Regions from separate parts of the Rossellomorea sp. KS-H15a genome, predicted to be linked through region 1. Evidence: riboswitches for the same ligand, from Rfam matches in the RefSeq annotation. Region 1 holds a riboswitch; each other region holds the start of a gene.
What was found. Region 1 has a riboswitch for cyclic di-GMP ahead of M1J35_RS22755 (methyl-accepting chemotaxis protein). Riboswitches for the same ligand answer to the same signal wherever they lie in the genome.

Region 1 (8,035 bases):
TTCCATCCTGTTCTACGATATAGGTGGAGTCATTTTCAATGGAAGCCATGACTTCTTCTTTGTTTCCTTCAAGATCAGTCAGGTAATAATCCCACTGCGTCGTTCCTTTAGAACGTAACCATCCTGCTGCATTCACCAATAACTCCAACACTTCTTCAAAATCTTCCTTTTTCGCTAGTCTGATATCTAGAATCTCTTCTACCATGGTAAACCGCTCCCTTCCTTGTTTTACCAAATCATAACATAGTCTTAATTTCCAGGCATAAAAAAAACCATCCCTCTTCACACATAGGGATGGTTCCATTCATCAGGCATACCACTTATGCCACATATGGTCATTTCTTCCTCTGGCAAAGGCGTCCACCCGGTTTGGTCCCCAGGAAACGACTCCCGGTGATGAACGTACGCCTCCACGCGGTGCACCAAGATCCTCCCAGTTGCTCCAACGGGAACCGTTCCACCATTTGTGCCACATAGTGTTGTTGTCTCCACGGACGAAGGTGTCGATTCGATTGGTTGCCCATGAAGAGGCTGCCGGAGCCCCTTCGAATCCACGAGGAGGCGATCCGAGATCTTCCCAATTACTCCATCTTGAACCGTTCCACCACTTATGCCACATCCGGTCATTGTTTCCACGTATAAAGCAATCGATCCGATTTGGTCCCCAGGATACGGCACCCGGTGAATCCCTCAGGCCGCCCCTTGGTGCGCCAAGGTTCTCCCATTGACTCCAGTTCCGTCCGTCCCACCATTTATGCCAAAGATTATTGTCGTATCCTTGGACGAACACATCCAGCCGATTGGCTGACCAGGATGACACTGCCGGATCTCCCTTGAAGCCACGTGGAGGCCCTCCAAGGTCTTCCCATTCACTCCAGCTTCTGCCGTCCCACCATTTGTGAAAAAGGATATCTCGGTTCCCTCTGACAAAGGTATCGATCCGATTCGGCCCCCATGATACAGCAGCAGGCGAACTCTTCAGCCCTCTTCTCGGGGCTCCGAGGTCTTCCCAATTACTCCATCGCGAACCGTCCCACCATTTATGATACATTCTGTCGTTTTCACTTCTGACAAACGTATCCAGCCGGTTGGCCTGCCAGGATGCAACGGCAGGTGAACCCTTCATCCCACGCGGCGGTGCACCAAGATCCTCCCATTCCCTCCAATTGGCCCGGGAGTCAAATGGATCCGTGGTGTAGACAGGCTCTTGGATATATCCCTGATAAGGGTGATTCTGCGGATAGTAATCATACTGTGGAATGTATTGCGGATAAGTATGTGGTAAGAACATATCTTCATAATCGTTTCTCACTTCTGCTCCAAACGGGTAACACTCATACGCTGTTGGATAAACCGGATAGCGTCGTTGAAAAAACATACTGCATCCCTCCTAAAGCTTACTGTATGCAGAAGCCCAGATATTGGAGTATGTCCATCTCCCCTCAAAAAAAGAACCCTCACACCACAGGTGGTGAAGGTTCATATCACTCAGATGATATATTCTTTAAATCTCTCAGCATCACTCGTCTTGCATTCCAGGGTCAGCTTCGTTCCATTTTCTTCATATTCCGTTTCTAACACAGTGGCATTCTCATTAAAATACGATATCAATTGCCCCTTATCAAACGGAATCAACATCTGACACCGTTTATAGTCTTTAAAAATATAGCTTTTTACGACTTGAAGGAGCTCGTCGATCCCGATTCGATTTTTCGCGGAAAAATAGATGCGGTCCTTCTCTACTCTCGGCACTTCCTCATCAACCAATTCAGCCTTGTTGAATGCATAAATGATTGGAATGTCGCCGGTCCCAAGTTCATCAAGGGTTTGATCCGTCACCTTCATCAATTTCTCGTAATGAGGATCTGAATAATCCACCACATGAACAATGAGATCCGCTTCGACCACCTCTTCAAGGGTGGAACGGAATGCCTTGACCAGCTGATGGGGGAGTTTGTTTACGAACCCTACCGTATCTGTCAGAAGAAATTCCTTTTTGTCCGGTAAGGTGATGTTTCTGACCGATGTTTCCAGGGTCGCAAATAACATATCCTTCTCGAATACCTGCTTGTTCTCATTCGGATGGAAGGTTTCGACAAATGCATTCATGGTCGTCGATTTACCCGCATTCGTGTACCCGACCAGGGAAACGACGGGGATTTCACTCTTTTTACGCTGTTTCCGCTGCGTGGTTCTCAGGTCGACCAGTGAATCCAGTTCTTTATTCAAGGCCGTTATTTTTTCTTCGATCCGGCGGCGGTCAAGCTCTAGCTTCGTTTCACCGGCTCCACGGTTGGCAAGTCCCGACCCGCCACCTTGACGGCCCAGTGATTCCCTGCGTCCAACCAGACGGGGAAGCATGTATTGCAGCTGTGCCACCTCGACTTGCAACTGAGCTTCACGGGTTTTCGCCCGTTCTGCAAAGATATCGAGAATCAGCATCGTTCTGTCCATCACCCGGACATCAAGCTTTTCTTCGAGGACCCGGATCTGAGAAGGCGCAAGTTCATCGTTTGTAATCAGAACATCCGCTTCCCACTCTTCTATGAGCGGCAGCAGTTCGTCAATCTTCCCTTTTCCGATATAATGCACATGATTCGGCCGGGGCAGGTTCTGAGTCAGTTCCCCCACGACATCGATTTGCCTGGCATCGGCCAATCCTTTCAACTCTAACATCGAATACTCAAAGTCATTGTTTTTATCCTTCGTATTAACGCCTATGGCGATCGCTTTTAATCTTTCTTCCATTACATAGTCACTTCCTGTTTGTTTATTTTGGTCATATGGTGCAGAAAAAAACACAGGCCTCCGCCTGTGCTTTTTGTAAATGGATTTGAATATACCAATGGCGCAAGAAGAAGACCGCATTTTCCCCCTGCATGTTTTTCAATAAAAAAACACACTATAGCGCCTCTCGGTACGTATTCAATTCTATTTTTAAGAGAGTGCCATGCGCACTCCCTTCACCTTCATTTCACGTTAAATGAAGAATTCCTTTAAAAATAGTCAGACCAATCCCATTTACCCTGCACACAGGCAGAGCCTTTGAACATATTCAATTAAGCGTTCAAATTGCGGATACGTAGTCTGATCAAAATCAAAAGGAAAACCTCCATTTCTCATAAGTTACCCCCATTCTACCACACCCCGTGATGGATGGGAAGATATGGTTTGAGGGACGGACCTCCAAAACCATTAATTATGGATCCTCCAATGGATATTTTGAGGTCCGTCCCTCACCACGTTACCCGACTAAAGAAAAGAACCCCCAATCCTTCACCTTTTCCGATGAATTCACAACCGGATCGGGGGAAATTGGAGGTCCGTCCCTCAAGCTTACAGGATATCTTTGAAGTCCCGCGCCTGTAGGTCGAGGCGTCGGGCTGCACGGCCGATTTCTTTGAAGGCCAGGACGGCGTGTTCGTTGAGGCCCTGGTTGTTTGAAATGCCTGATTGTGACCGGATTGTTCCTTCATTGATTTTTTTGATTTCGCCTGTGATTCCTTCCACATGGGCGTTCACTTCCTGAATGGAATCCTGGACCCTTGTGGCAAGCTTTCTCACTTCACCTGCTACCACATTGAATCCTCTTCCATGTTCTCCGGCACGTGCCGCTTCAATGGCGGCATTCAGTGCAAGAAGATTGGTTTGAGTCGCAATCTCCCTGATCGTCTTGACAATATTCCCGATCGAATGTGCCTGCAGAGTAAGAGACTCCAAGGTTTTCATATTTTCATTTGAGTCCTCGACCAGTTTCCCGGTGGCAATAGCCGCTTCTTCACTTCTTGTTATCCCCTGCTCAGCTTTTTCACTTAGCTCTTCAGACATCTTCTGTAATTCAGAGGCAACCTTTCCAATCGTTGTTTCCCGTTCTGTAATATCCGTCGCGATCTTTACAACACCTTCAAGTTTTCCTTCTTCACTATATACCGGTGTATATGTAGCCTCCAACCAAAGAAGTTTCCCGGTCTTCGTGACCCGCTGAATTTTCTCCTGAAAGCTTTTCCCATTCCTTAAATCCCGCCACAACTTCTTATAATCCAGACTGCCGGCAAACTCCGTTGTACAAAATGTCTGATGGTGCATCCCAATCATTTCTTCTATATCATATTCCATCGTCCTTGCAAAATTCCCATTCACCCAGAGCACATTTCCGTTCCCATCGAATTCTATCATAGCAAGCGATTCTTCAATGGCTGCAAGTATAGCAGACTCCTTAAATACTTGAGTACTATTTCTTGATTTGGTTTTCAGCACTTCGCAACACTTCCTCTTTCTCAAAAAAATTAGTAGAGACAAAACAAATATGTACCAAAGAGATAGTAGTCGTTTTATGGAGGCTCTCCGCTTGGCAATGTGCTGGCCGGTTGCGCCACTCGCTCCTATTCACAAACAGCGCCCATTTCACCAGTGAATGATCTTCGCTTCCAACTCATATATTTGTAAGACTATCCTACTAGTTAGACCTCCATTTAACAACTATTATCCTCTGAATTTTATAAATTCTCTTCCGTTATTCAAACAAAAAAAGACCCCCACCCCACATACAACCTTTGATGCAAAGGCTGCCGTAAGATTGGAGGTCCGTCCCTCATATTATTCTGTACCCTTTCTCCACTCTTCTTCCTCGATCAACATTTTACCCGGCCAAGTGTAAGCCATGATGCCTCCGTCTGCTGTGATGTCTTCACCTGTCACGTAGGAGCTGTCGTCCGATGCGAGGAACAGGGCCACCGTCGCCATTTCTTCCGGTCTTCCCAAACGGCCCATCGGTGTGATCCACTTATTGGCCTCCCTGAATTCCTCACCCATCTTTTCCTGTTTGCTCCCGACGAGATCGTCAATCAGTGGGGTCTCGATTGTTCCGGGTGAGAGGGAATTCACTCGGATGCCATGTCTCGCATAATCAATGGCCATGGCTTTCGTAAAGTTGATGATTCCACCCTTTGCCGCATTGTAGCCAGACCGGTCCAGATCTGCCGCATGGCCGGACATGGACGCCGTATTGATAATGGATCCGCCATTTTCAAGCATAAGTGGGATTAGATACTTGCTGCATAAAAAAGTCCCTCGCAAATCGACTGCGATGATCCGATCAAATAGTTCCACAGGATATTCATGCACCTTACCACCCTGTTCATCGACCCCGGCGTTGTTAAAGAGGACATCGATCACACCAAATTTCTCCTTTATCTTTTCAGCAAGCGACGTGACACTTTCCTCACTGGAAACATCGAGATGGAATGCTTCTGCCTTTCCACCATCGCTTCTGATCCCATCGACTGTCTTATTCATTTCCTTTTCATTAATATCTGCACAAACCACCGTCGCACCTTCACGGGCGAACACTTTGGCAGTCGCTGCCCCGATCCCAGTGGCAGCTCCTGTAATCACCGCGACCTTATCTTCTAGCCTTCTCATAAAGTAATACCTCCTTGAAATATCTCATGGATAGTATTTTCCCCTTATGTGAAATAGTAAACATAGAGAGGGACGGACCTCCACAGGGCCTGTTTCATCTTCGAATGAAAGGCATTTGGAGGTCCGTCCCTATTAAAAGAACTTAGATTAACATCCCAAAGTACTGCAAACGGCGTTTTTCAACACAGATACCAGATTGCTGTTTGGAGCCAAGATCGATACCAACAACCAAGCAACAAGTAATAATACGGCAATCAGAAAGGTGACAAGTCCTAAAGACATCTAAAATCCCCCCTTTCTTTTTATAACTCTAGTAAGTGAGCTCTCTTACAAGGTTATTCTATGAAAAAATGATAGAGTTGGACCGGCAATTATAATAGAAAAGAAAAAAAGGGCCATACCCCCGTCTTAACAAAACCTTCACAAATAATGGGTATTTCGTGTGATTGAGAACACTTTCACATGGGTATACACTATACTGGAATGAACATTCATTCCGCATTACCGTTATGAAAGGCTGAATTGGTATGTCAATGGCATTAAATAAGCGGGACAGCATTGTAGCGAGTTCACTGGCTCTATTTGCAGAACGGGGTTATGACGCCACGACGATTCCCATGATTGCCTCGTCCGCAGGCGTGGGAGCAGGAACGATCTATCGCTATTTTGAAAATAAAGAAGTCCTTGGGAATACGATTTTTCAAGAATATGTGAAAATTTTTACTGAAACAGTGGAAAATGATTTCCCGTATGAGAAGTCGATACGGAATCAATTTCATCATATTTTCCAATCGATGATTCAATTTACAAAAGAACAGAGCCAGGCGCTCTACTTCATCAGGACACACAGCAGCGCCCACTTCCTCAACGAGGAAAGTCACACATGCTTCGAAGAACTGTTGAATCTATTTAAATGCTTCTTCGATTCTGGAAAAGAGAAGAAGATCATCAAGAATCTGCCTTCCACGGCTTTGATCGCCATCCTTTATGGTGCCTTTCTCGAACTTCAGCGACTTGTCCGGATCGGAGAATTGGAGCCTGATACCTCTATGCTTACTGATGTAGAGGAAAGTATGTGGGACGCTGTACGATTACATATGTGAGAAGCGATTCGTTTCTCATATCTCAAGCGGAATGAACGTTCATTCCGCAACAACCAAACTTTAATACGAGGTGAAGGAACCATGACACAACAATCTCAATACCCACAACCGAAAACGTATGGACCACTCGGGAATTTGCCCGTAATCGATAAAGAAAAGCCCCTTCAATCATTTATGAAGCTTTCCAGGGAGCTGGGACCCATCTATCAGTTCCAGTTTCCCGGCAGAATGAGCACCTTTGTTTCCAGTGCGTCCCTTGCAAAAGAAATATGCGACGAAACCCGTTTTGATAAAAAAGTCGGACCGGCCCTGCAAAAAGTGAGAGCCTTCGGTGGAGACGGACTTTTCACCAGTGAAACGACAGAGATGAATTGGAAGAAGGCGCATAATATCCTGCTGCCAAGTTTCAGCCAGCAGGCCATGAAAGGATACCACTCAAAGATGGTGGATCTCGCCACCCAGCTCATCCAAAAATGGGCACGTCTTAACCCTGCAGATGAAATCGACGTCCCCGAGGATATGACCCGTCTGACCCTGGATACCATCGGCCTCTGTGGTTTCAATTACCGTTTTAACAGCTTCTACCGGGAAACCTCCCATCCCTTTGTCGATAGTATGGTCCGGGCTCTGGATGAAGCGATGAACCAATCACAGCGCCTCGGTCTTCAAGATAAACTGATGATCAAATCGAAGAAACAATTCAGGGAAGACATCGAGTACATGTTCTCACTTGTCGACGAATTGATTGCCGACCGCAAGGCAACCGGGGATCAAGGGGAAGAAGATCTTCTCTCCTATATGTTGAAAGGAACAGATCCCGAAACAGGCGAGGCGCTCAGTGACGAGAACATCCGCTTTCAAATCATTACCTTCTTGATTGCAGGTCATGAAACCACAAGTGGACTCCTCTCCTTCGCCCTTTACTACCTGATGAACAACCGGGAAAAATTGAAAAAGGCTCAGGAGGAAGTCGATCGTGTGGTGGGAGATTCCATTCCTGACTATAAGCAAGTGAAACAGTTGAAGTATGTCCGCATGGTCTTGAATGAAACGCTGAGACTGTGGCCGACCGCCCCTGCATTTTCTGTATATGCCAAAGACGACACAACTCTTGGCGGCCAATATGATGTCAAAAAAGATGATGTGTTCACACTCGTAATCCCTGAATTACATCGGGATTCATCCGTATGGGGAGATGACGTGGAAGCCTTCATTCCTGAACGATTCGAGGACCCGTCTTCCATTCCCTATCACGCATACAAACCGTTCGGTAATGGACAGCGTGCCTGCATCGGACAGCAGTTCGCCCTTCATGAAGCGACACTGGTGCTCGGAATGGTCTTGCAGCATTTTGACCTGATCGATCATCAAGACTATCAACTGGATGTCAAAGAGACGCTGACTCTCAAGCCTGATGGATTGACGATGCGGGTTTTACCCCGTAAGCCTGCTATGGCATTCTCCATCGCTTCCTCCGAAGAAGCTACACCGGAAAAAGCGGCTACATCTGT
Region 2 (8,035 bases), 1.3 Mb from region 1:
TCCTATATAATCGGCTTTCGTCTTCACCCCTGTCGCCATGGCGGAACCTGCTGCAGCGGAATCGGTGATGGCGGACTGGGCGGAATAGGTCCGGACACCGCCTCTGAGAATGGTATCGAGCTTGAGGTCCGTCCCTCGATACCAGCGGGACAGGGTGAGGATGTCGGAGTTGGTGCCGTCCATGATCATGAGGATGACGTTTTTGTGGGGTGGGGTGGCGGCGGTTGTAGAGGGGGCGGGTATGGTGAGGGTTAGGAGTGATAGGAGGATGGTTAGCTGTTTGATTGTTTTCATGGTGGATTCGGGCTCCTTTTCATTTAATGTGGGTATAGTATTTGTTGGTGGGGGAGGAGTATGTATAGGAAAGGGGGTTTTCGCGATCTTTTTATCTGTTGTACAATGAAAATAAAAAGGTTTGTGGAAAGACGTGTTTAAAAAGAATAGTATCTTAATTTTTACACTGATGGTGGTTGTGACCATTTTGGTAGTTTCGCACACTTCCTTTGAGGCAGTAACATTACTAGGGGTAGTGTTTGTAATCTTTATGTTTCCTGGCATTAGGGGGATAATTTCCAAAGATAACTTCCGTAAAGTCAAAGCAGCCATATATACCTCCATCTGTTTTACCATTGGGTTATTCATTTTTTACTTTGTCGTGTCTCTTTTTAGAGGGAATGCTTATATGGTTGAGGGTGATTATCTCCTATCTATGGTAGTGGTGTTTTTACTTAGTCTGCTCGGAAACTTTGTGTATGGTTTGCCTGCTTCGTTGGTGGCGGAGGGCATTTCCATGAAGGTTTTGAGGAATCGCAGGTGGGTGTCGGGACTTATACATATTGGATTTGGAGCGTTGACCTACTTTATTTATCCTGGAATCTCATTGCCTGCAGTATGCTGTTCGGTCATATTCTTTCTTTGGGATGAAAGAATGAAAATGGATGATGGAAGTTGAAAAAAACCAAGAATGCAGAGGCATTCTTGGTTTTTTGTCATTTTATTTCCGTTCCAAAATCCCCAACAATAAATTCTCGAGGATCGTTGGACGATCGAATTTCTTCAAATCCCTGAGTTTCACTTTATCCCAATCAAGGGCTGTGATGAATGCAGCATCTTTTTGAAGGGCCGGGATCTCGTCAGGATAGACGATATAGTATTCCCCTGCTTTTACTCCGGATTTGATTTGCTGCTGTCCGCCCACTGTAAGTCCGGTTTCGACTTTTCGTTTTTCGACGGTTCCTTTTGGTGTTAAAATCCAAATGTATTTGTATTCCCCATCTTTTTCAACAGCCGTCATTGGGACCACAAATGCGCCCTTTACTTCATCCGTGATGATGGATAGGAAGACATGGTGTCCTGGAAGCAGTTCGTTTTTTGTGTCCTGCAGTTTGATTTCTACAGGGTACAGACTGTCGGTTTGGATGTGAGGATCGTTCTTTGGCAAGGTTGCTACCCGGGTAACGATTCCTTTTTGGGTCTTTTTCTCAACATCCGATTGAACGGTTGCGCTCATGTTTTCATCGACTTTGACGATTTCTTTTTCCGTCAGTTCGGTTGTGACGACGGTGGACTGCGATGCGATCGTGATCAATGGATTGTCGATCGCATGGGAAAGGTCCTTAATGGTTCCGTCCACGCTGCTTTGGACGGTCAGGGTCGTTTCGTATGATTCGATATCCTTGATTTGGCGCTCAAGATTGTCGATTTGGCTTTCAAGGCGATCGATTTCCAATTCTTTTGCGGCAATCTCTTTTTTCAGATCATATTCCGATTGAAGGGCACTGGCGTCGATCGGTATTTCTTTATCATCCGTTGAGCCTGATGGAAGGGATGATTCCAGTCGCTTCAGGTCGGAAATATTATCTTCGATGCTGTCGATCTCGTCTTCGAGCTGATCAGCTTCTGATTCCAGTACGCTCTTTTGCTGAGATTGATCGGTTACTTCGTATTCATAGAGGGGAGTTCCCGATTTGATCTGATCCCCTTCCTTGACGAGGAATTTTTTGAAGGAACCGAATTCATCGTTAAAATAGATGTAGTTTTCTTCTTCGGAAGCGACGACTCCTGCTTTCGGCATTTCTTTGGCGAGAGACCCTTTGTTGACGGGTTCCCATTCGGCGACGCGGACCTCCCGGTCGACTTTACTGTCCGCTTTTTCAATGAGATAGGTATTGGCACCTATAAAAAGGAGCGACACAGTGAGGGTGGTGTATATTATGGTTCGTTTATGCATGATTGTTCACAGCCTTTAAATAGTTAGATTAGAGTGGATAAATCCAGGAATGCCAGAAATGCAGTAGCAGCCCAGAATAGTAGATTTGTTAATAAAATCACGAGCCAGATGAGCCAGTTTTTTTGCTGGGTGAGTCTCTTGACTCCTTTATATTGAATATAGAAAACCCATATCTTAAAGAGGGAGAAACAGCCCAGGAAATAGATGACCCATGGTTTAGCGGTTATGTATTGAGCGATGACTCCGAGTGATAGAGGCGATGAGAACCAATCAAGTGAAAGGAAAATGGATAAAGGAATGTACGTTAGTCTTTCAATTAATAAAATGATAAGAACTAGGCTTTGCGTGATGACGAGCTTGCGATATTCCCCTTCGTCTGAAATCGTCCAGAAAATCAGGGCTGGTACAAACAGGATCACCGCCGCATATAATATTCCAGAAATGATTCTACCTAATAAAAATAAGAACTTTTCCATCTCGAATGTGAAAGGTGAAAGTTTCGTCAGTTCCTTTGATAGAGGATCCATTCCGATTCCAAAGGAAGATATGAGGCCAAAGACAAGGGCAGACAATAGGAAAACAAGGAATATCTTTTGTTTATATCCTCTTAATACTTCCGTTTCTTTCAATTGATAAAAGAAGTAGGATGGTTGTCTTAATCCCCGGATGAGTTTAACTTCTTTATGCATATATGGTTGCCTCCAACTAGTTTAGATTACTTCTCTTATTCTATCGAAAAACCCCGAAACTTTCCATAAATTGTAGAATGAAAGTTTATAAAATTAAAAAAGCGCCTCAGGACGCTTTTACATGTTGTACGTTAAAAATGTTGTGCCCGCTATAAGCGCGACAGTAAAAACAAATAAACCTATGTACATCCACATTTTTCGAGCTTTCTTTTTCACTACTATTTCTTCGGGTGTCAAAAACGACAAAATAATCCCTCCTTGGTTTGGTAGCTGGCTGGCATGTAATAGCCCCTTTAGCTTTGCGTCATCACCTTTCGATGATTTTGCCACTTTTCAAGACCATACCACTATTATATCGACAAGAGGGTAGAGTAGTTGAATAGGTATATAGTCATTTTTTAAGATAATTCTCAATAAATTTTATCTTCCATTTAGTGGTTTTTTCTGGTAATATAGCATAAAATTGATGTTTGAAAAACCGTCTAATAGTGTAATAAAGTGATATAAACTGTTTAATGATGTAGGAGGTTGTCATTTTGAAAGGAAATGTGAACGGCGATCAGCATATTCTGAACGTGATCCAAAAAGCGTTCGACAAAGGTCAACAAGGAAACATGGACACCAACACAATGATTCACTGGCTCAAACAAGAACTCCAATCAGGATACACCATAGATGCAAACCAAAAAGCGCTCTAGACCCCCAACCCGGGAATCTAGGCGCTTTTTTTGGTGGAGGGACCTGTCTCAACATATAGAGGGACGGACCTCGCTTTTATGAGGAGATGGGAGCGGAAATCCCGGTATAACAGGGTTTAAGTTGCGGATAGTGAGGTCCGTCCCTCCCACAGGATTCTACCAGCCCTTCATCGTCTGATAAAAGTGGTTGACGTGTGCGATGAATTTTTCTTTGCGCTTGTCTGTGAAGTAGGAGAGGGATGACAGGGTTCGCTTGAATTTGGGATGCTCCCCGAGGGTTTTCAGGATTTCTTTTGTTTCTTCGTCTTCAAAGGTTTCTCTCAGAATCATGGGATCGTGACTCTGTCCAAGGCTGTCGCTTTCCTCGCCATACATGATCCGGTTCATTTCATGGGTCGGGATTTTATAGACTTCCTTAAAGGTAAGCAGCATCTTGTAAGGGATGTCCCTTGCACCAGTTTCATAGTTTGATAGTGCGCCCTGACTGATATTCAGGCGAAGGGCGGCTTCTCTCTGGGTAAGCTCCAATACATCATTGCCGTAATGCTGTAATTCTACATGTAGCTCCATTGTTTTCACCGACTATCCCTTTTTTCTTCAAGATAAAGCTTTTATGTAGAGGTATTAGGAAATTACACGTTTTGAAATCGTTATTTTGATTACGATTCGAGATAATTTGGAAAAGGTATACAAAATTACAGTAAAACGTATTAAAATGTAAATATAATTGTAATTTTGTCGAATTGGGGGAAAAGGTGGAGATGGAATGGGGGAACAACCAAGAGGGAGAGTGGCCAATCTTTCAACGAGGGGCGAAAAGAGAGTCATCACATGGATCCAGATGAAACCGGAGTCGAATCTGATATTCAGTACGAAACATCTTGGAAAACAGCGAGTCATCTACTACACACATAACAGCATCACCAACCTTGACGGCCACAGAAGAGAGAGATAGAAGGAGGGACGGACCTCTCTACCCATTTCGTTCACAGAGTTTCGTGAATGAATGGAGGTCCGTCCCTCAATAAAAAAGAGGATTTTACGTATTTGTGTCGAATAGGTTTAGTGTAAGAATATGAGATTTAAGAGAAGGAGTGATGATATGGTTCGAACGCCTCGGAATTGGAGTCCGGGAACGACTTATCATGTGACGGCGAGGGGGAACCGTAAGCAGGATCTGTTTCATGATGATGAAGACCGCAGGAAGTATATAACGTATTTGCAGGAAACGAAAGAAAAGTACCCATTCACCACCCACGCCTACTGTTTGATGTCCAACCACATCCATCTGCTGCTTGAAACCCACGAAGTTCCACTTGAGAGATTCATCCGTATCCTCCATACCCGCTACGCCGTTTATTTCAACAAGAAATATGATTATGTCGGTCATGTGTTCCAAGGGCGGTATGGATCGACCAAGATTGATACGCCATCGTATTTCATTAAAGCGAGCAGGTATATCCACCACAATCCTGTTGAAGCGAAACTCACCATCCACCCCGAGACATACCCCTGGAGCAGTTATCCTTTTTACATCCATTCCATTGATAACCCCTTGCTTTCCAAGGAACGCACGCTCAATTATTTTCCCGCACCACAAATAAGTCGATATAAGGAATATGTAGAGAAAGAAGTACAACACGAAGAACCATATGAAAACCCAATTAAAAAATGAAAAAAGTAAAATATTTTTGGAAAAATATAGAGGGTTTTGAATATTGGTGTCGAAATTCATAAACAGTAGGACAAAATTCCTATTCTGAGGAGGAGGAAAGTATGAGTAAAGAATTTCTTTTAATATTGGAGGATTTTCACGTTTCCAAGAGAATCGTCAAGAAAACAAGAAAACATTTAGTCGTTTTTCAAGGGCAGCATTATTACAATAAATTGGTCGTGGTGAATCGTCCGCCGGGATTTTCTCATGCGCTTGAGAGCATCATGTACTCGGATAAGATTCTTGAAACAGTCGGGTTCACGACATTGTTTGCCGTTCCCGTCGACCGGAGCCACTCCATCCCGTTCAAATTCGTCCGGATAGGCGACAACACACCAAAGGATTGCAAGATCGTACTCGAAAAGCGGGAGGGAACAGAGCAACTGAATATCTTGCCCCTATACCCTGTAGACGGCCCGATCACCAGCGAAGACAAGCAGGATATCCTATCCTACTTAAGCCTGAAATCCGATGACGGAACCGTCACCTATCTTATGAACAATCCCCAGGTATTCAAAGGAAAAGGAAAAAAACAAGAAGAGTAAAGGAGGAATGAGGCGAACCTGAACAGGTACGTCTTTTTTTGAGGGACGGACCTCCACTAGCCCTCCTGTCATAATCCTTCAAAAACCCTTTACCACGCTACCAAACTACCTCTCTAAGTTTCTAAAATCACCGTTTTTTTCGTTGACCTCTTATGAATCAGACCATACAATAATAGTAGTTATTAGTATTTTTAGAATTTTCACGTAAGGTGCGAATGCCACTTGAATAAGACAGATCATACTCGTATCGGAAAGAACGCCATGCTCCTTCTCCTGTTAGACAGGGAAGAGGAAGAGTGGAACCGTCATTTCAATGAGCTGAATTGGAGTTACTGCACCGGTAAGATCGGATCGATGGACAGCCAGAAAATCGTGGCCGCGATAGAAACAGCGGCGAAGCGGAGTGACCTGGTCCGGGAAGATCTGTACCGGGAGATGCATGCTTTGTATCACGCGATCATGGAAGCACTGACAGGGGTCACCCGCGGTCAGACCCAATTGGGAGAGATCCTGCGGACGGTGGGCTTGCGCTTCTCCGTTGTGAGAGGGACTCCGTATGAAAGTGAAGAGGAAGGCGAATGGATTGCCGTCGCGTTATATGGAACGATTGGTGCGCCCATTAAGGGGTTGGAGCACGAAACGATCGGACTTGGAATCAATCACATTTAAATAATGAGAGCCTAGAGATATTAGTTGAAAGGAGGCTCGACCAAAGGCAGAAGTCTGTCTTTGGTCGAGCCTCCTTTTTGTGTGGGAACGTGAGCCAAGAGGTCCGTCCCTCATCAAGTTAAAGCGTTAAAGAGAAAATACGAGGAATAACAGCAAATAACAATGGGAATGAACCGAAAATAGCATGTTTTCTGAGGTCCGTCCCTAAATAGAAGGAGTGAACCAACATGGTAGAGTTGACGGGTTGTAGTTTGAGTTTGGATGAGGCGAAGAGGGTCATTTATGGGAAGGAGCCTGTGGAGCTTTCGCCGCTGAGTATGGAGCGGGTGAGGAAGAGTCGCGAGGCAGTTGAGAGGATTGTGAAGGAGAAGCGCGTGGTGTATGGGATCAACACGGGCTTTGGGAAGTTCAGTGATGTGTTGATCGATGCGGATGATGTGGAGGAGCTCCAGTTGAACCTGATTCATTCCCATGCGTGCGGAGTGGGGGATCCGTTTCCGGAGAACGTATCACGGGCGATGCTCCTGTTGAGATGTAACGCTTTGTTAAAAGGGTATTCCGGCGTCAGACCGGTCATCGTAGAGCGTCTTGCTGAGTTCCTGAATAAAGGAATCCACCCGGTGATCCCGCAGCAGGGATCACTTGGAGCAAGCGGAGACTTAGCACCTCTTTCCCACTTAGCGTTGGCGCTGATGGGTGAGGGAGAGGTCCACTATCAAGGTGAAGTCCATCAAACCCTGCCGGTCCTATCAAAAGAAAACATCTTCCCGATCCAGCTTCAAGCGAAAGAAGGATTGGCACTCATCAACGGAACCCAGGCCATGACAGCTATGGGCGTGATCGGATACCTGGAAGCGGAGGAACTCGCTTTCCAAAGTGAGATGATCGCCAGTCTGACCTTGGAAGGACTTAGAGGAATCATGGATGCCTTCGACGAAGATATTCATGTAGTAAGGGGATATCCTCAACAGGTCGCTACGGCTCAAAGAATCCGGGACTACCTCGAAGACAGCAAGCTCACAACGAAGCAGGGGGAGCTGCGGGTGCAGGATGCTTATTCCTTACGATGCATCCCGCAGGTTCATGGAGCCTCCTGGCAGGCACTTGATTATGTAAAAGAAAAACTCGAAATCGAAATGAACGCAGCAACGGATAACCCGCTCATTTTCGACGACGGGGAAAAGATTATCTCAGGCGGGAATTTCCACGGGCAGCCAATCGCATTCGCCATGGACTTCATGAAGATCGCCATAGCAGAGCTTGCGAACATCTCAGAACGACGCATCGAACGACTTGTGAACCCGCAGCTCAATGATCTGCCACCGTTCTTAAGCCCGCAACCTGGTCTGCAGTCAGGCGCCATGATCATGCAATACTGCGCGGCATCACTCGTATCCGAAAACAAAACACTGGCCCATCCGGCAAGCGTAGACTCGATCCCATCATCAGCGAACCAGGAAGACCACGTCAGCATGGGAACCATCGGATCA
Region 3 (8,035 bases), 1.6 Mb from region 1:
GACGAGCGCCCGATCCTCATGTGTGTCGTGGACCAGACAGAATTCACAAAACTGAAACAACTGGTCAAAACCATTGACCCTTCAGCATTCGTCGTAACTATGGACGCTTCAGAAGTATTGGGGGAAGGTTTCAAACGGGTTTAAACCTGGTATAATTATGTAAGAGAGGGACGGACCTGACAACTGATCCGTGACTCTGAAATATGTTTTCCTTAGGGGGATAAAAATGAAGAAAAAGCTGCTAGGTGTTCTTTTTGGCGCTTCATTGGTACTTGCAGCCTGCGGTGGTAACGACGGCGACAGTACAGAAACAAGCTCCGGCGGAATGGATCCTGAAAAAATCGTAAATAATAAGTGCTCCAGCTGTCATGGTGGGAACCTTGAAGGCGGAATGGGGCCGGCCCTTAAAAATATCGGGGCAGAACTAAGCAAAGATCAAATCCTTGAAACCATTAAGAATGGTAAAGGACAAATGCCTCCTGGACTCATCAAAGGTGATGAAGCAGAAGCGGTTGCAGAATGGTTATCGAATAAGAAGTAAAATCGGGAGAAGAATCCAATGGGTTCTTCTTTTATTTTTGCCGAGATTTGCTTAAAGTTACCCAATCGAGGCGGTTGTTTTATAGACAAGCCTTCCTCTAAATAGATATCCACAGTTTTTTCCCAATTCTTCTTTAAGTCTTTGTTACAGAACCTTTTCTCATGAAATCACGCAAATGTTATTCTCTCTAATAGCTAGAATTATAACCTAGTAACTTAATCTGATTACCATCATCTTAGCGTTTATCATGATGGTATCCTTTTATGTAAGTATGTAGTATTAGGACCAGTTAATAGGTATAAATAACTATAAAATGGTCTGAACATAGGTAAAATCGACAATAAAACAGGTAATAAATTCACATTTTTTCAGGTTCTGAAATGTAAATGTAATAATTTTTTTCCTTAACTTACTATAAAGAGATGTTATAATAATTTTCGGAAGCGTAATTCGAGGTTTTTCACCATTTTTTGTCTAACGGTGATAAAGACGACTTTGGTTACGTGCCGTGTACATATGTCGATAACAGCCAAGAGGGTAACTACATAATACAAATTAGGTGATTTGAAAATGATAGAAATGAAAGACGTCTACAAGCAGTACAGCAACGGTGTCATGGCTGCTAATGGCTTTAACGTCCACATTAAGCAAGGTGAGTTTGTGTATGTGGTTGGGCCTAGTGGTGCCGGGAAGTCTACTTTTATTAAAATGATGTACCGCGAAGAACGTCCTTCCAAAGGAGATATCGTTGTAAATGGTATCAATCTCGCAAAACTGAAAAATAGTAGAGTTCCATACTTAAGAAGAAACGTGGGGGTTGTATTCCAGGATTTCAAGCTGCTACCATCGCTGACAATCTATGAAAACATTGCCTTCGCACTTGAAGTGATAGAAGAACATCCAAAGCAGATTAAGAAAAGAGTCATGGAAGTACTGGACCTGGTAGGGTTAAAGCATAAAGCAAGAATGCTGCCGAATGAGCTTTCCGGTGGGGAACAACAACGTGTATCGATTGCTCGATCCATCGTGAATACCCCGAAGTTGGTAATCGCCGACGAACCTACAGGAAACCTTGATCCCGAAACATCATGGGATATCATGAACATATTTGAAGAAATCAGCAACCGTGGAACCACGGTGATCATGGCTACGCATAACCGGGAAATCGTGAATACAATCAAGCATCGGGTAATCGCCATTGAAAATGGCCGGATTGTCCGGGACGAACAGCGAGGTGATTACGGTTATGAAAGCTAGAACGTATGGCCGCCACCTTAGAGAAAGCTTCAAAAGCATTGGTCGTAACGGCTGGATGACATTTGCATCAGTGAGTGCCGTTACCGTGACACTACTACTTGTTGGTGTGTTCATCGTCTTAATGCTAAACATGAATAAGGTAGCAACCGATATTGAGAAAGACGTTGAAGTACGGGTCTTACTCGAAATTGGGACTGAAAAATCCCAAACCGAACAAATAGAAAAGAAGATACAAAACATAAGTGGTGTGGAATCGGTTGAGTATTCTTCCAAAGAAGAAGAACTTCAAAACCTCGTCAAGGATCTGGGAGACGATTTCAGATTGTTTGAACAAGATAACCCATTATATGATGTGTTTATCGTAAAAGCAGACAATCCAAGGGACACCGGGAAAATCGCAGGTCAAATCAGCAAATTTGATGGTGTCAATGAAGCCCTTTACGGGGAAGCGAAGATTGAAAAACTATTCAATGTACTGGAAATGAGTCGGAATGTTGGACTTGTATTGATCATCGGTCTGTTGTTCACGGCAATGTTCCTCATTTCAAATACAATCAAAATTACCATTGTCGCCCGAAGAAGGGAAATCGAGATAATGAAACTCGTGGGTGCAACCAACTGGTTTGTACGCTGGCCATTCATATTAGAAGGTTTATGGCTTGGAATTTTAGGTTCTATTATCCCGATCGCTCTTGTCTCAACAGGTTACTACTATGCCTATGGATTTATTAAACCAAAACTACAAAACAATTTTATTCAGATATTAGATTTTACCCCCTTTATCTATCAAGTAAACGGATTAATTCTATTAATGGGTTGCCTGATCGGGGCTTGGGGAAGCTTTATGTCTGTGCGTAAATTCTTAAAAGTGTAAAATTTGATAGGTTGATAGAAGCTGAAAGGAGCATGCCGCTTGAACAAGAAGTATTTCATATCATTATCTATTGCAGCAGCATTAACAATCGGAAGTCTACCAACGTTAGCAACCACTGCTAGCGCTAACTCCTCCGTGGAGGACTTGAAGAAACAGCAGGACGACGTTTCATCTAAAAAAGAAGAGATCAATGGCAAGATTAGTGAAAAAAATTCTCAAATCGACCAAACGATCAATAAACAAAAAGACCTTGAATCACAGATTGCCGAAATCAGTACGAAATTAAAAGATACAGAAACAAAGATTGCAGAAAAAACAAAAGAAATTGATGAAACAACAGCAAAGATCAATAAACTTAAAGCGGATATTGAAGAGTTAAAGAAGAAGATTGAAGAGCGAAATGAACTTCTGAAGGAACGTGCTCGTGCCATTCAGGAAAAAGGCGGCTCTGCCAATTATCTAGACGTATTACTAGGAGCGGAAAGCTTCGGAGACTTCATCAACCGTGTCACAGCAGTGAATACCATTGTAAGTGCAGACAAAAAGATCATGGACGAACAGAAACGTGATCAAGAGGAATTAGAGAAGAAGCAAGCGGAAGTGGAAAAGGAGCTTGCTGATCTAGAATCGTCTAAAGCAAACTTGGAATCGTTGAAGAAAGACCTTGATAGTCAAAAGGCTAAAAAAGCTGAATTATTTAAGCAGCTGGAAGCTCAACAGGCTTCATTAAAAGTAGAAAAAGCCGATCTTGAGAAAGAGTCCGATGAACTTTCAAAAATGGAACATCAGCTTGAAGGTGAAATCCAGGCTGAGCAAGCACGTCTGGCAGAATTAGCCCGTCAGCGTGAAATCGAACGTAAGCGCCAGGCAGAAGCGGAAGCGGCGAAGCGTGCAGCAGCACAACAGCAGGCGACAGCAAGCAGCAGCGGCGGGTCTTCATCAGCATCAGTAGCTCCTGAAGAAACAGCTCCAAGTGCCCCTGTAAGTGCAGGAGCATGGACAGCACCAGCACGTGGAACAATCACAACCAACTTTGGTTGGGATGTCTTAAATGGTGAGCGACGTTTCCACTACGGTACAGACATTGCGGCACGTGGAAGTGTTCCAATCTCTGCAGCAGCAGATGGTTATGTCATCAAGAGCCATTACAGCTCAAGCTACGGTAACGTAGTGTACATCACTCACTCTATTAACGGTCAAATGTTTACCACTGTGTATGCCCACATGTCTTCTTCATTAGTGAGCACTGGACAAGCAGTAAATAAAGGTGACAAAATCGGTTACATGGGTAACACAGGTTACTCTTTCGGACAGCATTTACACTTTGAACTATACAGAGGTTCATGGAGTGCGTCACACGCTAATGCTGTTAACCCACGTCAATATATTAACTTTTAAGTTTTAAAAGTCCCTCTTCTATTTTGAAGGGGGACTTTTTTGAGTGAAGGCGGAGGAACTCTTTCTTCCAACTACTTGTAAAGATTGTTAACTGGTAAATCAACAACTTGTTTACGAAAGACTGTTTTCATATCCTTATTTTTCTAGTATAATGGCAATATTCAAGTGATTTTTCGAAAAAGGCAAACTAATTGAAAGATTAGGACGCAAAACCACGGGTCTACCATTTTTATTAAAATAATGATCGCCGGGTTACCGAAAACAATGGAGCAATGAATACTAATTCGAATCTTTTTCTAGTATCATTCAGCCTGCCTTTTTGGTGGGCTTTTTCTCTGGGAATGTTCGTTTTTGTTGGATTTGAATCTGTACGAAGGATGATGATGTTGGAGTTAGCAGATATAAAAAGACAATTAAGAAGTTTCTGCAGAAGAAATCGCACAGCATTGAAGTACACTCATATTGGTGAGTACTCTGCGGAAGAAGTGTGTGAGATGTTTATTGAATGTGTCGGAATCGAAGAGATACAAAAGATTCTACATGACATTGACATTATCAATCAACGCGGTGGAGATACCGTCAAATACTTCATGCTCATCCTCGAAGGATTGAGAGCTGCTTAAGATTTAGATTCCTTCACAGGGTAGCATATTTTCACGTCGTATACGAAAGGATCCTTCAGAGAGGGATCCTTTTTTGCCGGGAAAAGAGCACTATCACCGTCTGTAATCATGACGGTAAGGGATACACTATGAGTAAATCACTTGCCTGAATGATGGAAATTTAAGATACTAATACATAATAGGGTATATATTTCGAACGGAGGAAACGTCATGACCGGACACTTATTCGAACATCACAAAGCTTCAAAGCTCCTTGACCCGGAACGACAAGAGCTCCTACCAGTGGATAATGTATTAAAGTTGCTTCAATTGAGGAAGGAGGATATCGTTGCCGATCTAGGCTGCGGGAATGGCTATCTAACCCTTCCGATTGCCAAAGAGGTGGAGACGAAGGTCCAGGCGGTAGACCTGCAGCAGGAGATGCTTGAGTACCTTAAACATCGTGCTGGGGAAGAAAACATAGATAATATCGTGTATGTAAAGTCGTCTCTTGAATACCTTAGCTTTAACAAAAGTACATTGGATAGGGCCGTTTCTGCCTTCGTCTTACATGAAGTGCCGGACCTGATCAAAGTCTTTCAGGATCTTCACGATATGCTGAAGGACGATGGAATCTGGTTGATTCTTGATTGGGAAGCGGTGGAATCGGAAATGGGACCTCCTTTAGAAGAACGTATACCATCTGAGGAACTTGAACGTCAGCTCAATTCAGCAGGATTCAAGACAACAGTGGGGCATCTGCATCCTTCTGTCTACTATATCGTCGTGAAAAAAAACACTTCTCTATGAAAGGTGTAGAACTGAATGGATGAAAGATGGTACACCATAGGCACCTTTACATTCCCATCTACCTGGGGAGCAATCATCGCCTCGTTCATTTTGACCTTTCTTTTCCTCTACTTCTGGAATCGAAAGGCTAGCGACTGGTATTCAAATGGAGTTTTTTACTTTTTGGTCATCTGGAAGCTGAGTGTCATTCTCGTTGATTTTCAAAATGTCATTGAACATCCCATTACGATCCTTTATTTCAATGGTGGAAGGTGGGGGTATTGGTTAGGCTTGCTGACAGTGCTTTTATTCATTTTCGTTAAAAGGGTGGGTAGGACGTCTCACCTGGTCATTGCCTGGATGAGCACAGTCGTTTTCTTTGAACTTATCTTTCATTTGCTCCAATTTGATATTCTTGCAGGGGTATCTCAATTCATCATCAACGGTGCACTGATCTTATTTTTACTGAAAAAAGAAAATGATAGCGATACTTGGGCCATCCAATTGGTGATCGTTTTCACCCTTATTCAGCTGCTATTCCAATCCATTTATGGAGGCTTTGTGTTTACCACTGTCACCTGGACGTATCTCATTGTGATGGTTTATCTTATCTTTTTCAACGGAAGGTGGAAAACGAACATTGAATAAACGAAATTTTGCTCTGGCGATCGTTGCCCTGCTGATCGGGATCTTCCTGGTGAATTTGTTTCAGGATCAACAGGAAAAAAAGGCAAAAGAAGAGGCTGACCAGTTGGCCAAAGAGTCCATGGATCTGACTGATGCCAAGCAGGGGCTCACCCAAGGGGATCGTGCACCGGACTTTACCTTGACCACTTTAGATGGTGAAGAAGTCAAGCTTTCCGACTATCAGGGAAAGAAAGTGATCCTGAATTTCTGGGCCACCTGGTGCCCGCCATGTAAAGCGGAAATGCCCCATATGGAACAGTATTACGAAAAAAACGCGAAAAAAGAAAGTGTCGAAATCCTTGCTGTCAACTTGACCTCACAGGATGATGGGGAGAAGGCAGTCCAGCAATTTGTCGACGGCTATGAACTCACTTTCCCCATTCTCATGGATGAAAAAGGGGATATCGGAGACGAGTACCGGGCATTCACGATCCCGACCACTTACATGATCGACACAAACGGCCTCATCCAGCACAAAATCGTCGGCCCCATGAACGAAGAAATGATGGGTAAAATGGTCGGAGGCATGGAATAATGGGAGGGACGGACCTTTAAGAAGACGTTTCGTTTTATACGCTATGAGGTATAAGTAACCATGACTCAAAAAGGAGGATCAAAATGTTCCACTACACAAAAGAAGTTTCAATGAATGTGAAGGATGCCGTATCAGCAGTAGAGGCAGCCTTGAAAGAAGAAAGCTTCGGGGTTCTGTGGAATCTTGACCTGGCCGCAAAGCTTCAGGATAAAGGGCTGGATTTTAACGAAGAAGTCGTTGTCCTGGAAGTATGTAATCCCCACGAAGCGAAAAAGGTGCTGGAAGAAAGCATGCTCGTCAGCTATTTCCTGCCTTGTAAAGTGACGGTATACACCGAAAAGGGAACGACTAAGATCGGGATGGCAAAGCCAAGCAAGCTGATTGAAATGGTAGATAACGATGAATTGAAGCGATTGGCGTTGGATATCGAAAATCGCCTGATCGGGTGTTTAGAAAACGTCTGACGATGAGAACCTGTTGCCCTAAAGCGATGGGTTCTTTTTCTTTATCCAGAACCTCATACTCCTCACAATCTTCTGAATATGGTACACTTTTAAAAATACATAGCTTGAGGAAGGATGAATGTGAAATGAAATTCACCACCAAGGTCGTACATAGTCAGCTGAAAGGAACAGAGGAAATCCGTAGTAAGACAACACCGATCTACCAGACGTCAGCTTTTTCTTTTACGTCTCTGGAGGAGCTTGAGGGTTTCTATGAGGGGAAGTCTCCCTATCTTTATTCAAGAACGGGTAATCCCAACACGGATGAGCTTGGGAAGATGGTAGCAGATCTTGAAGGAGCGCCTGCGGGTGTTGCCACGTCTTCCGGCTTGTCGGCAATCCTCGTGGGAATCCTTGCCGTTGTCCAGGCGGGGGATCACATCATCGCAGCGGAGGATTTATACGGAGGTACCTTCCACATGCTGAAAGAAGAGCTGAAATCATTCGGCATTTCCACCTCCTTCGTTGATTTTACGAGTGAGGAAGAAATCGAAGGAGCCCTCACTCCCGATACAAAACTTCTCTACAGTGAGACGGTGACCAATCCGTTTATGCGGGTAGAGGATATTTCAAGAATGGTAGCTCTTGCCGAAAAACACAACCTGAAAACGATGATCGACAATACATTCGCCACACCATTTCTGCGTCAACCCTTCCTTGAAGGGGTCGATTTGGTCGCTCACAGCGCTACGAAGTATATTGGCGGGCATAGCGATATCACAGCGGGAGTCGTAGTCGGAAAAGAAGAGCTTGTGAATAAAGCAAGGGAAAGGGTCGTCAACATCGGTTCCAACTTAAGTCCATTTGAAGCCTGGCTCACATGCCGGGGGGCGAAAACATTGGCACTCC
Region 4 (8,035 bases), 870 kb from region 1:
TCCTTGCATATGCCGAGGACAATCCTCATGACCCGCTCATCAGCGGTGGCCTTCGAGCCCATATGATGATTGACTCCTACTGCATAAGGAACCTCTTCCAGGGCTTGCTCCACTCTCTTCCTGATTTCTTCATCGGATAGGGAGGTCGTGATGGCCCCCGGTCCGAGCCAGCTCGCTTTCCCTGACATCGGTTCCATGGGTAGGTGGACGATGACCTCATGTCCATTTTTATGGGCTTTTTCCGCATCTGCCTTGGTCGTTGGGAGAAAAGGCATGACCGCAATCGTCAACGTGACGGGAAGGCTCAGAATTTCCTCCGTCCCTTTCATGTCGTTTCCTAAATCATCGATCACAATCGCAAGTTCATTCTGATGTGCCGGAAGAGGAAGGATGTTTCTTGCTGAAACGGACATCTGTATGGAAAAAGTCATAAGTAAACAGATAACAAGGGTTCTCATATGGCATCACTCCTTTTTCTTTAGGATGTCCATTTTAAGGAGGATATACGAATGGAGGTCCCCTCAAAAATCAGCAAAAAAGAAAGCCGGGAAGCGTAAATACGCTTCCTGGCTTGGAATTCAGGAGGAACGGACCTATTGATCCCAGGCTTTGGTGGGACGGTCTTTAGGGTAGCCGTGGGTTTGGCGATATGTTTTTCTTTGTGTTGTGAAGTCCCACCAGTTCTTGCTGCTTTCAGGGTGATTGGCGTGGTGGACGACACATCTGAGTGAGTCTTCCACGCATGGGTCCATCCAAACACCGTACTTCTTCTCTAAGTCGATGATAAGATCTTCCCCCTTCTCTCCCTTGATTTCTTCAAAGGTATAAAATCCAAGATCCTCTACAACATTGTGGGCCATATTGGGTCCAATAGAAGGGATCTGTTGAAATATAGACATGCCGACTAAGTAACGGGATCTTTCCATCGTGATGTTCAGTTTCTCACGGAGAAGTTCAGGAGAACATTCATTCAGATCCCCAAGTCGTATCTTTGCTTTACGGAGGGCTGACCTCTCCTGATCAGTCAATGGAAGTTTAGGGCTTTTTCTGCTCACCTTTCGTCTCCTCCTTATCCTTTAAAGGTTTGCTGGCGGACAAGTTGGAAGTCTTCCACCGCCGGACGGTTCGTTTTCTTTTTAACAGTTTTGCGTTTCGTCTTGATTGGTTTATCGTTCACCAGCACCCCGACTTTCGTCTGCTGGATTTCCTTCACGCCCTGAACAATCAGCTGCATGGCGATGATCGCGATCATGAAGGCAACGAGTGGTGCAATGACAATCCAGTACTTGCCTGTCATAAGGGAATTCTTCGTGGAACTGATCAGTCCCGACCATTCAAATGTTCCTGACTTTGGGGGATCCGGAACCAGTCCGCCTGTTATGATCGTCCCTCCCAGGAATAGATGAAATAATCCGAGATGCACAAGGATAAGAAGCGTCTGGATGAATTGCTGTCCCCATATAATAAACAGCCTTGGAGCCAGGTGAGGGAAGAGATGCGTCCAAAGCAGGTGCTTGTTGCTTCCACCAAGGAGCTTCGCAGACAGGACAAAATCCTGCTTCCCTATTAATTTCAGTTCATTCCCGATTAACACAGTGGTCAACGGCAGCACAAGGATCGTTAAGACAACGGCTTCGAACACCAATCTTTCAAAGATCGAGTGATCCCACCCCAACACAGGCAACCCCCAAAGGACCGGTCTTAATAAGAGATAAGCGATAAGACTTAAAGGAAGAAAGTGAATCGAATCCACCATGCGGTCAAGCCAGTTCTTCCTGCTTTCTTTCAAGTGGAAATGATAGGCGATACCAAGATAGAATCCCCCGACCACCCGCAGGGAAGCAACAATTAAAGCAAACAACAGGGTATACTTCGCCCCCACAATAAGCTGATCGAGAATACTGTAACCGAAGAAATCCGATCCCAGAATCATGTCCCCAAATGGTTTATGAGGAGGGGCACTGATGATCCGTCCCTCATCATTTTTCATAAATTGAATTTGTTTGATGGGCTCTTCTTTCAATGTTGAATAAAGGAAGCTGACCGCGATCAAACCAAATATCACCGTGAACCCGGTGGCGAATTTGCCATTATGCATATGCTGCCACCACAGCCTGCGTATGGTCGATAGAAAGCCCCATATCTTCCATTCAGTCCATTTCGTTTTATCCCGTTTATATTTCGCGTGATCCTCACTGCTCTCATGATTGATCCACAGGTAAACACCTTGGTACACGATGAAAAAAGGGGTGTAGATCATAATCAATGAGATCGCAATGACCATCGGCCTGAAATCCTGTATGATATAATAGGTGATTCCTCTCATGTTAAAAATGGTTTCAATGATGAATAAACTCGATAGCATCCCCCAAATGATCAGCTTTCCATGATAGAAAAGACTTGGTGAGATATTTTTCAAAACATGTGAAAAGAGGATCCGCCCTTTCGACATCCCCTTACTCTGGGCAAATTCAATGTGAGGCTTCAATAACTCTTCTTCCATAATGAAAATGAGGATCCGGAAAAAAGAGATCATCGGGATGATCGACAGCGTAATCATCGGGGCAAGAAAGATCTTCTCCTCCCCGAACTCGGTAAAATTCATCAGTTCCACACCGAAATATTTAAATACATAGACAATCATCAACTGGAGCATGAACGCAAACATTAAATCAGGCACCGTCTCCAAGAGATTCAATGCTTTCTTAAGAACCGATGTGATCGGTCGGGGTAAAAAGACGGTGAAAACGGTAAGAATAAAGGCAATACCAAGCCCTATGCCCAATGCTCCCCCAATAATCTGCAGTGAATACAGGTATGGTCCCCAAAGCATATCGAGGAAATTGACGGTAATCCCTTTATATGAATAACTCCAATTGGCCCCATCCATGAAAACAAAGATGAACTTGATGAACTCCTCCAAGTAGCCAACAACATTATACAGCCCTCTTTCCTTGAACACTTCCGGGGCAATACTCACGGCCAGGATCCCAATTAGACCGAGAATATAATAAAAGATGAACCTGATTGGAAACTTGAGATATTTCATATATTGAATCCCCTTTTATTCTCTTTTTCCTCAGTTTAATAGAAATGTTAAAATTTTTCAATTTTATTTCAAATCTGACAATTCGGTAACAAAAAGAGTGACCCCGCTATGTCAGAGTCACTCTCACCTTCTAAGCCAATAACCGGCTCGGCTTTCCTAAATAAAAGCCCTGTCCAATCGTTATCCCGATTTCCCTTGCCACCTGCATATCCTGTTTTGTTTCGATCCCCTCTAACACAATCAACGTATCACTTCCGTAGAATTGGCTGAAAAAAGAGAGGAACCGCTGTTTCTTTTCATCCTGTGCCAAATTCATGGCGAAATAGCGGTCAAGCTTGATGATTTCCGGTTCATATTCAATGGATTTCTTGATGGAAGACGTCCCCTGCCCGAAATCATCAATCGCATACCAGACACCATATTGCTTCAGTTCCTTCAAAGACTCTTTCAACAACGGATTCTGCCAAAGCTCTTCCGCACTGGACTCATTAATTTCAAGCACAAGACGGCCCTTCATGTCAGAATGGCGGTCCATAAGATCGGAAAAATAGGTGTGAAAGCTCGGGTGCAAAATCGTGGTGATATAAATATTGAGAAACAGTTTACAGTCCCCGATCCCGTTTTCCGAAAAACTTTCAAGTGCCTTTGAAATGGACAACGTATCCAGTTTGTACAAGATATTGGCCTTCATGGCCGATTGAAATACACTTTCGGGATTTTCATTATACTTATTTCGCAAAAGACCCTCATAAGCATAGAGGGTTCGATGTTCACCCATATCATATAATGGCTGAAAATCATGGTAGATAAAGTCGTCTTGGAAAATAGTAAAGATGTTCATAGGACCCCTATACTCTCTCTTTAGTTTTTGGTCTTACCCACAAAAAAACCACACAAAAACGCATTATCCGCGTTCGCATGTGGTCGGTTGCGCTACTGGCTCCCCTAAATGTAAGCGCCCATCTATCATTTAGGTTCAAAGCCCCCAGTCGAATGGTCAGCTTATAAAGATATTTGTCTTATAAGAAAAATATACCACATAACTAGTACTTATGGGGTGTATTTTCCATAAATTATTTGAAAATTCATAAAGAAAGACTATCTTGAAACAAATGGATTGCCACTAACCCAGAATCTCCATGGATAATCCCTGGCTTCCCCTGTGTTATCAATCCCAATTCGTTTCCCGGCGGAAATGTTTTCAGGTTGATACCCTTCTGTAATCATGAGCGGCGGTTGTAAATAACTCCCCCCATAATCCTCCATGGTAATGCCCAGAGCCTTCGTCAACTTTCCCGGCCCATTGGTCCAATTCTTCTTCACATGACCGGGGCGCCTCGCTTCCATAAGCTCCTGTCCATGAAGAGGCTCTACGGCTCTGATGAGGATCGCTTCAGGCTTCTCCCTTTCTCCGCTCACTACGTTTACGAGGCAGTGAGTATGCATGACGTATGTATAAATGCGGCCAGCTTCATGGAACATCACTTCCGTCCGCTTTGTGCGCCTGTTTCCGTAACTGTGGGCGGCCCTGTCGATCGGCCCCATATAGGCTTCTGTTTCTACAATATAACCTGAAGCGATCCCTTCTTCGGTTTCTTTCACTAACACGCACCCCAACAGAGCTTTGGCAAGCTCCAGCGTCGGCTGCTCGTAAAAGGTTGGGGGCATAGGTGTTCCTTCCATGATTTCACTTCCTTATCTGCATTGTCTAATCTATTTGTACCCTACCTTTGCCTATTTAAATCAAGCATCCACGATTGTAGTAGATTCCACGCCTCGATATTTCAATTCCGGCAACCCTACGCCTCTGGTCCCATTCAAAAATAATCCTATGGCTCATTGTCGTAGTCTCTCCACTGCATTAAAATAAATGTATCAATTGGAAAATCAAACCAAAGCGAGGGATTGAAATGAAAAACGCATTTGCCGTCATGATTGCACTGCTTGCATTGGGGACGCTCTATGTCATCCTAAATGACAATACATCACTGTTTGCAAAAGAAAGTCAGTCAGGAGAACGGATTGAAGTCACGAATAATATCAAACATATCGACCTGGACTTGGAAAACAGCGACACAGAAGTCATACCAACTGACAAGAATGAAGTACAGGTCGATATAGAGGGAAAAGGGACAATGACATTGGCGGTGAACGGAGAAACGATTGACGTAGCGGTCAAGCATAAATGGTATCAATGGATTGGATTCAACCGCAAATCAAACGTTACGGTCTATGTTCCGAAAGAATATAGTAACAGCATGGAAATCGATATTGGCGCCGGCAATTTTGTGATGGCTGGAGAATCTGATTCAAAGAAATGGAAGCTCGATGAACTGTCCATTGACATGGGATCTGGGAATATGCAGCTTAAAAACATCGAGACAAATGTGTTCGAACATGATGGCTCTTCAGGGGACCTGGTCGCAAGCGGTCTCACTACAAAGGATGGAAGAGTGGATATCAGTTCGGGGGATGTAGAATTATCAAACTTTGAAGGTCCCCTTGAAGGCGACTTATCCTCAGGGGAATTAACGGTCACCATGGACTCCTTAAAGGGAGACATGACATTCGATGTCAGCTCAGGGGGAGTGGAGCTTGATCTACCGGAGAAAGCAAGCTTTAAACTGAAGGGGCAGGCGAGCAGCGGGGATATTTCCTGCAATCTTCCTCTAAAAAATCAAAAGGTAGAAGACGGGGATATTTCAGGGGTCTCAGGCTCCGGGAAAAATACCATTGATGTTTCAGTGTCCAGTGGAAATGTAGATATCTACTAAAGAAGAGTGCCGGGAACACCCCGGCACTCTTTTACATTATTTATGATGGAATGGACATCTCCCTTCAATCGGTTCCACATCGTCCCCAATAAAATACTGCTTCCACTCACGGTGTTCGGGATCCCCATAATGACTGATATTAGGATGCTTCGGTAAGCCGTCCCATTTTTCGACCCGCTCTCTTACTTTTTCCCTGGACATGATTCCCCCCTTGGAGGTACCCTCCAAGCCTTCAAAAATCCTTCTTGGCTGAAATCCCAGTACTAAGCTATTCCCAAGATCCCTCGTCTTTCGCTGCTTGTAGGCAGGGGCATTCCCAAACACGAAGAAAGGTTCCCCTGCAAAGGAAAAAGCCCACAAATGGTGATCAGGGTCCTCTGGATAATCTTCCGGCCAATCCTCCTTATCCTCACCATGGAGAAACTGCAGGATCCTCCAGAAATAATCTCTGTAATGAGGGACGGACCTCTTCTCCCTTTCAGGCTCCACAAATAAAAAGAAACCGTGACGGATCAAGCGTTCTCCTTCGGGTACATCAAACAAGTCGATGAACTCCTGAATCGTTTGGGGAAGATGCTCCCAATTGTCATGACTGATATAGGAATACCGAAGCTCCCCCTTTTTCTCTCCGGTCATCCCGAAGTAACAAGGGAAAGTGCGGTCAGTTACAACCTCATGAAAATTCTTATATTCTTCTATAACCCATTGAGGGACAATCTCAGGGTTTGTCATATCTTCTTTTGTCAGTAGTAAACTGTTCGTTGTCAATTCTTCCACCTCACATTTATGTCGATGGTATGCTCTTCCCGAATTGTGACAGGATAAAACAATTACTGACAAAAAACACCTCATGGCCAAATAAAAAAAGGGAAAGCGAAATCCGCTTTACCCTTTCTTTACTTCTGCCCCTAATTCCACTCCAAGTGCCACGATCGATTGATTGATCCTCCACACATAGTAGAAATGGTGAATAAGGTCCACCTGGGACTTACGCCAGCTTGGAGCCTGAGTTTCAATTCTTTCCCGCTCCGGGCTTAAATCCCACATGACGGGAGCACTTCCCTGTTCTTTTAACAATTGCCGAAGCGTCTCGATGTTTTGAGAGATTTTTTCTTCCGTTTCTGAAAACGCACTGCTGAGCTCCTCGGAAACCGTTGCCGGCACCTTTCGATGGGAGGAAGCAAGCAGATGCTTTGCGTAATAATTAATGGCCGTCACCACAGTGATCCAGCGCCCGACTCCCGACCTTGTCAAAGATCCGGGTCTTTGCAGGAGGGATTGTGCCTCATCCTTGATCGCCTGAAGCTTCTGATCCAGATCAAACGCCTGATCTGTCAACGCTTTATCTTCCGGGACTGTAAAGGTGTTAATATAGGAAGATACATACCCCTCCAGATCCCCAAAGAAATCATCAAAGCTATCGGCGACTTTGTCCTTTGTTCTTTTTGGAAATACAAACGCTGAGACAATCAGGGCAATAATAGCACCTGCAATCGTATCGATGACACGTGCCCCCATCAGCTGAATGCTGATTCCACCAAGGAGAAGGTCATACATAAAGGCGATGAGCATTGTAATGAATAGGCTCATCAATGTATAGGAAACCGGGAAAAGATAAAAGGCGAGGAACAGGACCGCAAACAGGAGAACAACCTCCAGCTGTGAATTTCCGGATACGAGGGTTGCCGCTCCGAATCCGATGATGGCGCCGATCACCGTTCCAATCGATCGTTGGAAAGCCTTCATATACGTTCTGCCTACCGTTTCAGTACCAATTTGAACAATAAAGGTCGTAAGCAAGACCCAGTACGGCTGTGCAGGTGCGATCAGAACCCCGACGATGATCGCAAGCGTTCCCGCTACCAAGGCTTGTATCGCTTTACGAGTAGACGGTTTTAAACTCTTGTCCTCTTCAGACTCATCTTCCTTGTCTTCTTCCTCCGGTTCAGTATCGCTCTCTACAGTCGATTCCTTGTACTCAGACACTTTCAGTGATTCCTGAATCGTAATGGCCGCTTCCAGGACATGGTTCGCAATGGACTCGATCCGTCTCAGGAGATATACCCAGCCTTCAGGTTTCTCTTCTTGATTCAGAACCTCCGACAATATCAGACGAAGGGCCTGGATGGCTTTTTCCGCCTCTTCAAGAGAACGAGGATCATAATCCTGGGCCAGTACCTCGGCGTCACGGAGAGAACGGATGACCCATACG

Region 2: another riboswitch for cyclic di-GMP. It lies ahead of M1J35_RS01515 (hypothetical protein); the one in region 1 lies ahead of M1J35_RS22755 (methyl-accepting chemotaxis protein).
Region 3: another riboswitch for cyclic di-GMP. It lies ahead of M1J35_RS00115 (hypothetical protein); the one in region 1 lies ahead of M1J35_RS22755 (methyl-accepting chemotaxis protein).
Region 4: another riboswitch for cyclic di-GMP. It lies ahead of M1J35_RS03780 (EAL domain-containing protein); the one in region 1 lies ahead of M1J35_RS22755 (methyl-accepting chemotaxis protein).

The regions. Positions count from the first base shown of each region.
Region 1 is NZ_CP096886.1:1,617,665-1,625,699, reverse strand. Features, by position in the region: gene M1J35_RS08355 (GNAT family N-acetyltransferase) at 1-205, opposite strand, end outside; gene M1J35_RS08350 (PLL family lectin) at 308-1,378, opposite strand; gene hflX (GTPase HflX) at 1,489-2,748, opposite strand; gene M1J35_RS22755 (methyl-accepting chemotaxis protein) at 3,337-4,257, opposite strand; cyclic di-GMP riboswitch class II at 4,353-4,438, opposite strand; gene M1J35_RS08330 (SDR family oxidoreductase) at 4,597-5,421, opposite strand; gene M1J35_RS22690 (hypothetical protein) at 5,569-5,703, opposite strand; gene M1J35_RS08325 (TetR/AcrR family transcriptional regulator) at 5,949-6,524, shown strand; gene M1J35_RS08320 (bifunctional cytochrome P450/NADPH--P450 reductase) at 6,606-8,035, shown strand, end outside.
Region 2 is NZ_CP096886.1:329,695-337,729, reverse strand. Features, by position in the region: gene M1J35_RS01530 (alkaline phosphatase) at 1-294, opposite strand, end outside; gene M1J35_RS01525 (hypothetical protein) at 710-952, shown strand; gene M1J35_RS01520 (efflux RND transporter periplasmic adaptor subunit) at 995-2,230, opposite strand; gene M1J35_RS01515 (hypothetical protein) at 2,254-2,919, opposite strand; cyclic di-GMP riboswitch class I at 3,182-3,257, opposite strand; gene M1J35_RS01510 (hypothetical protein) at 3,456-3,617, shown strand; gene M1J35_RS01505 (helix-turn-helix domain-containing protein) at 3,774-4,187, opposite strand; gene M1J35_RS01500 (hypothetical protein) at 4,384-4,572, shown strand; gene M1J35_RS01495 (transposase) at 4,720-5,292, shown strand; gene M1J35_RS01490 (hypothetical protein) at 5,394-5,876, shown strand; gene hutP (histidine utilization transcription antiterminator HutP) at 6,099-6,545, shown strand; gene hutH (histidine ammonia-lyase) at 6,773-8,035, shown strand, end outside.
Region 3 is NZ_CP096886.1:21,126-29,160, reverse strand. Features, by position in the region: gene M1J35_RS00140 (YitT family protein) at 1-144, shown strand, start outside; gene cccB (cytochrome c551) at 227-541, shown strand; gene ftsE (cell division ATP-binding protein FtsE) at 1,112-1,798, shown strand; gene ftsX (permease-like cell division protein FtsX) at 1,788-2,672, shown strand; gene M1J35_RS00120 (murein hydrolase activator EnvC family protein) at 2,712-4,070, shown strand; cyclic di-GMP riboswitch class I at 4,242-4,330, shown strand; gene M1J35_RS00115 (hypothetical protein) at 4,448-4,693, shown strand; gene M1J35_RS00110 (class I SAM-dependent methyltransferase) at 4,904-5,482, shown strand; gene M1J35_RS00105 (hypothetical protein) at 5,498-6,109, shown strand; gene M1J35_RS00100 (redoxin domain-containing protein) at 6,102-6,683, shown strand; gene M1J35_RS00095 (DUF302 domain-containing protein) at 6,767-7,147, shown strand; gene M1J35_RS00090 (trans-sulfuration enzyme family protein) at 7,273-8,035, shown strand, end outside.
Region 4 is NZ_CP096886.1:745,839-753,873, reverse strand. Features, by position in the region: gene M1J35_RS03795 (divergent polysaccharide deacetylase family protein) at 1-431, opposite strand, end outside; gene M1J35_RS03790 (helix-hairpin-helix domain-containing protein) at 594-1,055, opposite strand; gene M1J35_RS03785 (ABC transporter permease subunit) at 1,070-3,049, opposite strand; gene M1J35_RS03780 (EAL domain-containing protein) at 3,180-3,890, opposite strand; cyclic di-GMP riboswitch class II at 3,963-4,043, opposite strand; gene M1J35_RS03775 (DNA-3-methyladenine glycosylase) at 4,148-4,732, opposite strand; gene M1J35_RS03770 (DUF4097 domain-containing protein) at 4,960-5,823, shown strand; gene M1J35_RS03765 (YqcI/YcgG family protein) at 5,860-6,555, opposite strand; gene M1J35_RS03760 (FUSC family protein) at 6,709-8,035, opposite strand, start outside.